Linked DNA regions of Chitinimonas arctica. The protein of the gene in region 1 interacts with the protein of each later gene in a pairwise test. Links are inferred from orthologs where the notes say so. Each region holds a gene or a part of one and is shown on either strand. Other genes may lie near its edges.

Evidence for each region.
Region 2: the proteins of secB (region 1) and secA interact in binary tests that used the Escherichia coli proteins (3 or more experiments, as listed by UniProt). The link is inferred for Chitinimonas arctica from one-to-one orthologs.
Region 3: the proteins of secB (region 1) and FNU76_RS17010 interact in binary tests that used the Escherichia coli proteins (3 or more experiments, as listed by UniProt). The link is inferred for Chitinimonas arctica from one-to-one orthologs.

The regions. Positions count from the first base shown.
Region 1 is NZ_CP041730.1:3,048,730-3,051,827, forward strand. Bases 1-2,946 are described here. They hold secB (protein-export chaperone SecB), read right to left. Parts: upstream 1,735-2,946; coding sequence 1,267-1,734; downstream 1-1,266. Other genes in these bases: FNU76_RS13730 (NAD(P)H-dependent glycerol-3-phosphate dehydrogenase), read right to left, coding at 1-840; FNU76_RS13735 (SH3 domain-containing protein), read right to left, coding at 837-1,289; grxC (glutaredoxin 3), read right to left, coding at 1,842-2,099. UniProt on the Escherichia coli protein: One of the proteins required for the normal export of some preproteins out of the cell cytoplasm. It is a molecular chaperone that binds to a subset of precursor proteins, maintaining them in a translocation-competent state.
Region 2 is NZ_CP041730.1:2,304,117-2,307,547, forward strand. The notes cover bases 104-3,382. They hold secA (preprotein translocase subunit SecA), read right to left. Parts: upstream 3,013-3,382; coding sequence 304-3,012; downstream 104-303. Other genes in these bases: FNU76_RS10525 (substrate-binding periplasmic protein), read left to right, coding at 104-233; FNU76_RS10535 (M23 family metallopeptidase), read right to left, coding at 3,170-3,382. Also shown: more of FNU76_RS10525, read left to right, coding at 1-103; more of FNU76_RS10535, read right to left, coding at 3,383-3,431. UniProt on the Escherichia coli protein: Required for protein export, interacts with the SecYEG preprotein conducting channel.
Region 3 is NZ_CP041730.1:3,730,408-3,733,428, forward strand. The notes cover bases 12-2,880. They hold FNU76_RS17010 (response regulator transcription factor), read left to right. Parts: upstream 12-1,037; coding sequence 1,038-1,724; downstream 1,725-2,880. Other genes in these bases: FNU76_RS17000 (efflux RND transporter periplasmic adaptor subunit), read right to left, coding at 12-467; FNU76_RS17005 (YciI family protein), read right to left, coding at 629-919; FNU76_RS17015 (HAMP domain-containing sensor histidine kinase), read left to right, coding at 1,728-2,880. In the rest of the region: more of FNU76_RS17000, read right to left, coding at 1-11; more of FNU76_RS17015, read left to right, coding at 2,881-3,021. UniProt on the Escherichia coli protein: Response regulator member of the two-component regulatory system CpxA/CpxR which responds to envelope stress response by activating expression of downstream genes including cpxP, degP, dsbA and ppiA.

The DNA.
Region 1 (3,098 bases):
ATTCACGCCTTCCGCCACATGGCCCAGATTGCGGATGATCTCGGCCAAGGGCTTGCCCTCGGCCAGCAGCAGGCCCACCTTGCGATTGCGCGAGAGGTCGCCGGTACAGGTAAGGATCAGGTCGCCCAGACCGGATAGGCCATTGAAGGTTTCCGGCCGGGCGCCCAGGGCTACCCCGAAACGGGTGATCTCGGCCAGGCCGCGCGTCAATAGCGCCGCGCGGGCGTTGTGCCCCAATTTGAGGCCGTCGCCCACGCCGGCTGCGATCGCCATGATGTTCTTTACCGCGCCGCCGATTTCCGCGCCGATGATATCGTTGCTGGAATAGATGCGCAGGCGGCTGGAATTCAAGGCTGCCGCCCATTCGTCGGCAAAGCCGGCATCTTCGGAGGCCAGGGTCAGCGCGGCCGGCAGGCCGGCGGCAACTTCCTGGGCAAAGCTGGGGCCGGTCAATATCCCGCGCGAAACCGTAGCGGGCAGTTCGGCGGCGGCGACCTCGTGGGCGGGTAGCTGGGTGTCCGCCTCCAGCCCCTTGCAAGCCCACAACACCGGCAGCGTACTGCCCAACGTTGTCAGGGCGCGCAGGGAAGGGCGCAAACCGGCGGTGGGGGTGACCACCAGGACCAGGTCGGCGTCCGCGACGGCAACGCCGAGCTCGGCTTGCAAGGTCAACTGAGCCGGGAAAGGCTGGCCGGCCAGATAGCGCTGGTTTTCACCGGCCGCGCGCATGCTTTCGATCTGGGCAGTATCGCGCGCCCATAGGCTCACCGCGTGATGCCTGGCGAAACTCATGGCCAGCGCCGTACCCCAGGCGCCCGCGCCCATCACGGCTATCTTCATATGCCCCATACCTCTTCGATGCGTATATAGCCCATCGCGCCGTCGCGATGCCTGACCTTGACCCAGCCTGTCTTGCCGGTCTCCAGCAGATCGAACAGCACGGCTTTCTCCGCCGTAAACAATAGCGACGCCTTGATATCGGCCGCGCTACGTACTTCCGCCTTGCTTTGGGCGACCACGACAGTGCGCTTGGCGCTCAGCGTCTTCTTCTCGACCCAGGCCAGCGCGCCGGATTGGTCGCGCACGCGCAGCCAATCCTTGTTGTCCACCAGGACCTCTACCGGCAGGCCTTTGCTGGCGACAAACAAGCGCTTCGCCTGCGCCGAGGGGGTGTCATAAAAAACCGCGCCGTGTTCCGCTACAGAACGGAACTCCAGCGCGGTCGCGGAAATTGCCGCCAGGCCCAGCAGGCCGGCGGCGATACCCTTACTGAACAGTGCTAGGCGCATCTTGGCTTACGGCCTGCTGCTGTGCTTGGCGCTGCATATACAGCTGCTCGAAATTGATGGGAGCCAGGATGACCGGTGGGAAGCCGGCGCGGGTCACCAGGTCCGACACCACTTCGCGCACGTACGGGAAGAGGATGTTCGGGCAAGCCATGCCCAGGATGGGTTCCAGGTCTTCGTTCGGAATATGGCGGATCTGGAAGATGCCGCCTTGCGCCACTTCGGCCAGGAAGACGGTCTTCTCGCCTACCTTGGCGGTAACCGTGACGGTCAACACGTTTTCGTAGTAACCGTCGTCCAGTTGCTGCGTGGCGGTGTGCAGCTGCATTTCGATTTCCGGCTGCTGCGGTTCGAGATAGATCTGCGGCGCGTTCGGTACTTCCAGCGACAGGTCTTTGACGAAGAGTTTTTCGATTGCGAAGATGGGTTGGACTTGCTGATCGCTCATGGCGACTCCTGCGAAACGGGTTGGTGTAGAAACGAAAATAGCGGCCGAATCATCGCAGATTCAGTCGGACAGTGCCATTCGCGTCTAAGGACGGATGAGATGCGTCCCTATTGCGCGAGCAGCGGGTCTAGCTTGCCGGCGCGATTCAGGGCGACGAGGTCGTCGAAGCCGCCGACATGGTAGTCATCGATATAGATCTGCGGAACAGTACGCCTACCTGTGCGCGTCATCATCTCCGTCCGGCGGTCCGGATCGAGGTCGACGCGGACCTTGTCTATCTGCGCCACCCCCTTGCTGAGCAGCAAACGTTCGGCGCTGATGCAAAAAGGACAGACAGCGGTACTGTACATGGTGATGCTGGCCATGGTTTCTCCAAGATAAGCCGTGTTAGAACTAGCCACTAAACTTATATATGTGTTCCGAAACCGTCTGTTTCAAGACCCGCCAAGCGCGGTAAAATTCTTTGCGCGCACCCTGTATTATGGATCAATGACTTATTGAATTCCCGCGCCGTTCCCCGGTAAGTTTTACAGAAGGGTGTTGACGGCCGGCGGGGTGGTGCGTATAGTTCGCTTCTCTGCTGCTGACGCAGACAAAAACGAAGCGAAACACACGATGTTAGCCGAGTTAGTCTGAACAAGCAAACGCTCTTTAACAAGATACAACCGATAAGCGTAGGCACTTGGCTTTAGGCTAAAGGCTTACGAGATTTGACGGCTTAGGCTGTTGAATCAAGCAATGCCAGTTTTGTTTCAAAAACAGAGATTGAACTCAAGAGTTTGATCCTGGCTCAGATTGAACGCTGGCGGCATGCTTTACACATGCAAGTCGAACGGATTTGAGGGGCTTGCTCCTCAAGTTAGTGGCGAACGGGTGAGTAATGCATCGGAACGTACCGTGTAGTGGGGGATAACTATCCGAAAGGATAGCTAATACCGCATACGATCTACGGATGAAAGCGGGGGCTCGCAAGACCTCGCGCTATACGAGCGGCCGATGTCGGATTAGCTAGTTGGTGGGGTAAAGGCTCACCAAGGCAACGATCCGTAGCGGGTCTGAGAGGATGATCCGCCACACTGGGACTGAGACACGGCCCAGACTCCTACGGGAGGCAGCAGTGGGGAATTTTGGACAATGGACGAAAGTCTGATCCAGCCATGCCGCGTGAGTGAAGAAGGCCTTCGGGTTGTAAAGCTCTTTTGTCCGGGAGCAAATCCTGCCTGCTAATACTAGGTGGGGATGAGAGTACCGGAAGAATAAGGACCGGCTAACTACGTGCCAGCAGCCGCGGTAATACGTAGGGTCCAAGCGTTAATCGGAATTACTGGGCGTAAAGGGTGCGCAGGTGGTTGTGCAAGCCAGAT
Region 2 (3,431 bases), 740 kb from region 1 along the record:
ATCGTCGCGGCCGCTTCTTCTACTACCGCCTGCAAGGCCTCAGCCGGGAAATCGAATCGGCCGGCCTAAGCGAGGAAATTGAAATCCTGCCCACCGCCATCGACAGTTACAGCTTCCAGCTGGCCCTGTTCCGCGCCAAGGCGCCGCTGGTGCAGGAACGCTTGAGCGATGCACTTCTGAAGCTGCAACAAAGTGGGGAATTAGGCGCGATCATCGCCAGGTGGCAACCGTAAGGGCATGGCCCCGGTGCCCACCACCGTCATTCCGGCAGGCACCGGAATGACGGATTTTCCAAGGCTTGCTTTAGGCTAGCTTGCCGTGGCAATGCTTGTATTTCTGACCCGAACCGCAGGGGCAGAGATCATTGCGGCCGATTTTTTCATACGCTCGGGTCTGCGGATCCGCTGCGTTGTCGGCGGGCTTGGCGGCCAGCGCTTCGTCGTAATCGGCGTGATGGAACTGCATCTCCGGCTCATCGTGCTGAGCCAGCGCTTCCACATCTTCCTGCGAGCGGATCTGCACGGTCATCACCAACTGCACCACTTCGCGGCGAATCTGCATCAGCAGGCCTTCGAACAGCTCGAAGGCTTCGCGCTTGTATTCCTGCTTGGGATTCTTCTGGCCGTAGCTGCGCAGATGGATGCCCTGACGCAGATGGTCCAGCGAGGAAAGGTGTTCGCGCCAGTGCTGGTCGAGGATCTGCAGCATCAGTGCCCGCTCGAAATGACGCATCACGTCCACGCCGACCGCATCGGTCTTGGCGATATAGGCATCGCGCGCGGCGGCAACCACCCGTTCCTTCAGCTGTTCGATTTCCAGCGCGGTTTCGTCCTTGAGCCACTGGCTCACCGGCACGGTCAGCTGGAATTCAAGCAGGGCTTTTTCCAGGCCAGGGACATCCCACTGTTCTTCCATGCTGCCGGCGGGGAGGTACTGTTCCACCGTATCGGCGAGCACGCCATCGCGCAGATTGGCGATGGTCTCGGAAATATCGGTCGATTCCAGCAACTCGTTGCGCTGGGCGTAGATGGCTTTGCGCTGTTCGTTGGAGACGTCGTCGTACTCCAGCAGTTGCTTACGGATATCGAAGTTGCGGCCTTCCACCTTGCGCTGGGCATTTTCGATGGCCCGGCTCAGCAGGCTCGACTCGATCGCTTCGCCTTCCGGCAACTTGAGACGTTCCATCAGCGCGCCGATCCGGTCGGCGGCGAAGATACGCAGCAACTGGTCTTCCATACCCAGGTAGAAACGGCTGGAACCCGGGTCGCCCTGGCGGCCCGCGCGGCCACGCAACTGGTTGTCGATCCGGCGGCTTTCATGCCGTTCGGTACCGATGATATGCAAGCCACCCGACGCGACGACCTTGTCGTGCAGGATGGTCCACTCGGCGCGCAGCTTGTCCACCGCCAGGCGCTTTTCGGTTTCGGACAGAGAGGCATCGGCCTCTACCCGCTTGATCTGCGGCTCGATATTGCCGCCCAGCACGATGTCGGTCCCACGGCCGGCCATATTGGTGGCGATGGTGATCATGCCGGGGCTACCCGCCTGCACGATGATCTCGGCTTCGCGGGCATGCTGCTTGGCATTCAAGACATTGTGCGCATAACCGGCTTCGGTCAGCTGGCTGGACAGGAGCTCGGAATTCTCGATGGAGGTGGTACCGACCAGCACCGGCTGGCCGCGCTCCTGGCAATCCTTGATATCGACCAGGATGGCGCCGAACTTTTCGGCCGAGGTGCGGAACACCTGATCGTTCATGTCGCGACGAACCATGGGACGGTTGGTCGGAATAATGACGGTTTCCAGACCGTAGATCTGCTGGAATTCGTAGGCTTCGGTATCGGCCGTACCGGTCATGCCGGACAGCTTGCTATACATCCGGAAATAATTCTGCAGGGTAATGGTGGCGAGGGTCTGGTTTTCCTTGTTGATCACCAAACCTTCCTTGGCTTCCACCGCCTGGTGCAGGCCTTCGCCCCAGCGCCGGCCCGACATCAGGCGACCGGTGAACTCGTCCACGATGACGACCTCGCCATCCTGCACCACGTAATGCTGGTCCCGGTGATACAGGGCATGGGCACGCAAGGCCGCATACAGATGGTGCATCAAGCCGATATTGGTGGTGGCGTACAGGCTGTCGCCCGGGCCGATCAGGCCTGCCTCCGTCAGCAACTGCTCGGCGTGCTCGTGGCCTTGTTCGGACAGGATCACCTGGTGGGCCTTCTCATCCACCCAAAAATCGCCCTCGGTGCTGTCTTCCTTCTCCTGGCGGGTCAATTTCGGCGCCAGCAGGTTGATCTGGGCATACAGGTCGATATTGTCGTCGGCCTGGCCGGAGATGATCAGCGGGGTGCGGGCTTCGTCGATCAGGATGGAGTCCACTTCGTCCACCACGGCGAAGTTCAAGCCGCGCTGCACCCGCTCGGGCGCCGTATAGGCCATATTGTCGCGCAGATAGTCGAAGCCGAATTCGTTGTTGGTACCGTAGGTGATATCCGAGCCGTAGGCCACGCGCTTCTGGTCGGGCGGCATCTGGCCGAGGTTGACCCCGACGGTCAGGCCGAGGAAGTTATACAGCTTGGCCATGGTATTGGCATCGCGCTGGGCCAGGTAATCATTCACCGTGACCACGTGCACACCCTTGCCGGACAAGGCATTCAGGTAGGTGGGCAGGGTGCCGACCAGGGTCTTGCCCTCACCGGTGCGCATTTCGGCGATCTTGCCGTCGTTGAGCGCCATGCCGCCGATCAGCTGCACATCGAAATGGCGCATGTTCATGACCCGCTTGGACGCTTCACGGCACACCGCGAAGGCTTCCGGCAGGATATCGGCCGGCGTCTCGCCCTTGCCCAGGCGCTCCTTGAACTCGGCGGTCTTGGCCTGCAGCTCGGTATCCGACAACGCCTGCATCTGGCCTTCCAGAGCGTTGATCTGGCGAACGGTGACACCGTACAGCTTAAGCAGCCGGTCATTTCGGCTACCGAATACTTTCTTCAGAAGGGAAGCGATCATCGTATTTCCAGACAGGCCATTCGGCCAACCTTGTTCAAGTCGTCGCGCGTATGCGCAAAAACACGGCGGACCGGGGAAAACCGATCCGCCGTGCAGTATGAATTCCTAGGCACTAGGCCATGCCTACCCACCCAAGATGGGGCCATCACATGCTATTTCAATCGGACGCCAATTTGACTGTCGCGGGCTTGGCGCCCAGCTGCAGGAAATACAACGGGTTCTGCGGCACACCCTTGTAACGTATCTCGAAGTGCAGATGGGGGCCGGTCGAACGGCCGGTACTACCCAGCAGTGCCAATTTCTGGCCGGTCCTGACTTCCTCGCCGACCTTGACCAGCAACTGCGAGGCGTGTGCGTAGCGACTGATTATACCGTTGCCATGCTCAATTTCGACCATATTACCATACTCGTTGTGGTAC
Region 3 (3,021 bases), 680 kb from region 1 along the record:
CTCTGTTCGGCAATCTGGTATTGCTCGATCTGCTGCTTCGTCAGTACGCCGCTATCCTTGACTGCCTCGCCGCGGCGGGCATTGGCGCGAGCCAGGCGTAGCGCCGCGGCGGCTTGCTCGACATTGGCAACGGCTTGCCGCACGGCGGCGGCGCCCGACTCGCCGGCCAACTCGGCCAGCAACTGCCCGCGTTTTACCCGGCTACCCACGTCGGCGTGCAGGGCGGTGATCTGCAAGCCGCCCAGTTCGGCGCTGATGCTGGCTTCCTGCCAGGCGGCCAGGGGACCGCTGGCCTGCAGGACGAGCGGCCAATCGGCCGTATATGGCCGTGTCGCCGAAACGGTCAAGGCGGCACGATCGACTTTCGGGGCGGTATCGGAGGCCGCCTTGGGTTTGACCAGTACGGCGCCGCCGGCCAGCAGGATGACGGTGATCGCAGCCAGGCCGAGACGATGGCGGTTTTTCATCGTGGCGCTCCGCCGGGAAAATCATCGGGGGCGCGCTGGAGGGAGGCAAGGCAGGGCATGGGCGGGTATCCGGGGTGGCTGGGTCCGTATACTCGTCGTCCATTCGGTAAGGCGCTGTTAAGGCAGGGTAAAGAAGGGTAAAGATGCGTTGACGTTTCCCGCTAGGTTTCCTTTAGATGGGAAAGATGTTCTGCGGACATGGAAGGGATGAATTCGATGATCTCGTAATCCGCGATCTGCTCGCGGCAGAAGGGATCTTGCCGAATGATCTCCGCCAACTCGGTTTCGCTCTCTACGTTCGCGAATATCACCCCGCCTGTCCGCGGTTCCTTACGGCCCGACAACAGGAATTGACCGCTCTCATAGTAGCGCTCGAGGAACGCGCGGTGCTCCGCGACAAAGCGATCAACTTCCGCCAGCGGTTTCTTGTAGCTGAGGATTAGAAGGAACATCTGGGCAAGACCTTGTGATGGGTGGTTGGCAACAGGGATTGTAAAGACGGGTAAAGATGGGCGGCTCCCGCCGCCGGCACGACTATGATGCAGCGAAGTTCAATCCTAGCCGCTTGCCATGACCCGTGTTCTGTTGGTTGATGATGATATCGAATTAAGCGCCATGTTGGCCGAGTACCTTGAACAGGAGGGCTTTGCCGTGCGCGCGGTGCATGACGGCGAGGCCGGCGTGGATGAGGCCTTGAGCGGACGATATGAGATCGTGGTGCTGGACGTGATGATGCCTCGTCTCAATGGTGTGGAGGCGCTGCGCCGCATTCGCGCCCACAGCCGTATGCCGGTCTTGATGTTGACTGCCCGCGGGGATGATATCGACCGCATTCTCGGCCTGGAGCTGGGAGCCGATGATTACGTACCCAAACCCTGCTCGCCCCGCGAACTGGTGGCCAGGCTACGCGCCATCCTGCGTAGGGGAGCGCCGGCCGATGCGCTGGCGGAAGCGGGCAGTATCCGCTTGGGGCAGTTGCTGTTGTGGCCGGGCCGCTTGCAAGCCGAGTGGCAAGGCCAGCCCCTGCCGCTGACGGGGTCCGAATTCCGCTTGCTGGAGGTGCTGGCGCGCCAAGCGGGCCAGGTGGTGGGTAAGCCGACTCTATCGGAGCGGGCGCTGGGCCGGCCATTGGCGCGCTTTGACCGCAGCATCGATGTGCATATCAGCAGCATCCGGCAAAAGCTGGGTGTAAACGCCGATGGCCGCGCCTGGATTCAGTCCGTGCGTGGCCAGGGTTATATGCTGATCAGGGAGTAGCGCATGGGGCGGCTGTTCTGGAAGTTCTTTATCGCTTTCTGGCTGGCGCTGATGCTGACCATGGTGACGGTCATTGCCGCCGCCTGGTTGCTGCGTTGGTTCGAGCCGGCCGAACAGCGCAGTTTCGAAGCGGAGCGGCTGGGACTGCTGCTACGCAGTACCGCCAGTGTCTTGCAGGACGGCGAGACCGGCGCCGCCATCGCCTTGTTGCGCGACTGGCGCGACCGCGACTTGCAGCCCGGCATCTATGTGGTGGATGAGCGGGATAGGGAGCTGCTGGGTCGTTCCTTGCCCTTGGTGGAACTACAGGCCTTACCGGATCGTGTCGCACAGCCGGCCGGTACGCTGGTCGAGGCACAAGCGCCGGACGGTATGCGCTACCGCATCTTCGCCCGCGAGGCGGAGGCGCTGCGCCTGTTGGCCGATGCCAAGCCCAAGCCGCCGTCCATCCTCGTTCCCATTGCGGTGTCGGCCGGGGGCAGCCTGGCGATCAGCGCCTTGCTGGCCTGGTATTTCTCCAAGCCCATCCGCAGCTTGCGTTGGGCCTTGCATAACGCCGCCGAAGGCCGGCTGGATACCCGGGTGCAAGTGCGTATGGGCCGTCGCCGCGACGAAATCGCCGATCTGGGCCGCGATTTCGACCGCATGGCCCAGCAATTGCAACAATTGGTCGGTGCGCAGCAGCGCTTGTTGCACGACGTCTCGCACGAGTTGCGCTCGCCCCTGGCGCGCATGCAGGCCGCCATCGGCCTGGCCAGGCAGCGGCCCGAGCGTATGGCGTCCAGCCTGGAGCGGGTGGAGCGGGAAGTGTTGCGGCTGGACGGCCTGGTAGGCGAGTTGCTGACCCTGGCCCGCCTGGAGGCCGGTGCCGCCGACGTGGCGCGGGAAACGGTGGACCTGGTCGAGCTGGTGGCCGCCATCGCCGACGATGCCCAATTCGAAGCGCGCGCCGCCGGCCGGGAGTTGGTGCTGCAGAGCAGCGGTGAATTCATCGCCGAAGTGGAAGGCGAATTACTGTACCGCGCCTTCGAGAATGTGATCCGCAATGCCGTCAAATACACCGCGCCGGCGACCAGCGTGGACGTGGAGGTATGGGCGGATGCCGAACGCCTGCGTGTCAGCGTTGCCGACCGCGGGCCTGGCGTGGCCGCCGGCGATATGGCGCGCATGTTCGAGCCCTTCCGCCGGCTGGACGAAAACCCGGCGGTGGCCGGCTTCGGGCTGGGCCTGGCCATCGCCCGGCGCGCGGTCGAGTCGCATGGCGGCTGGATCGAGGCAAGTGCCCGCGAGGGGGCGG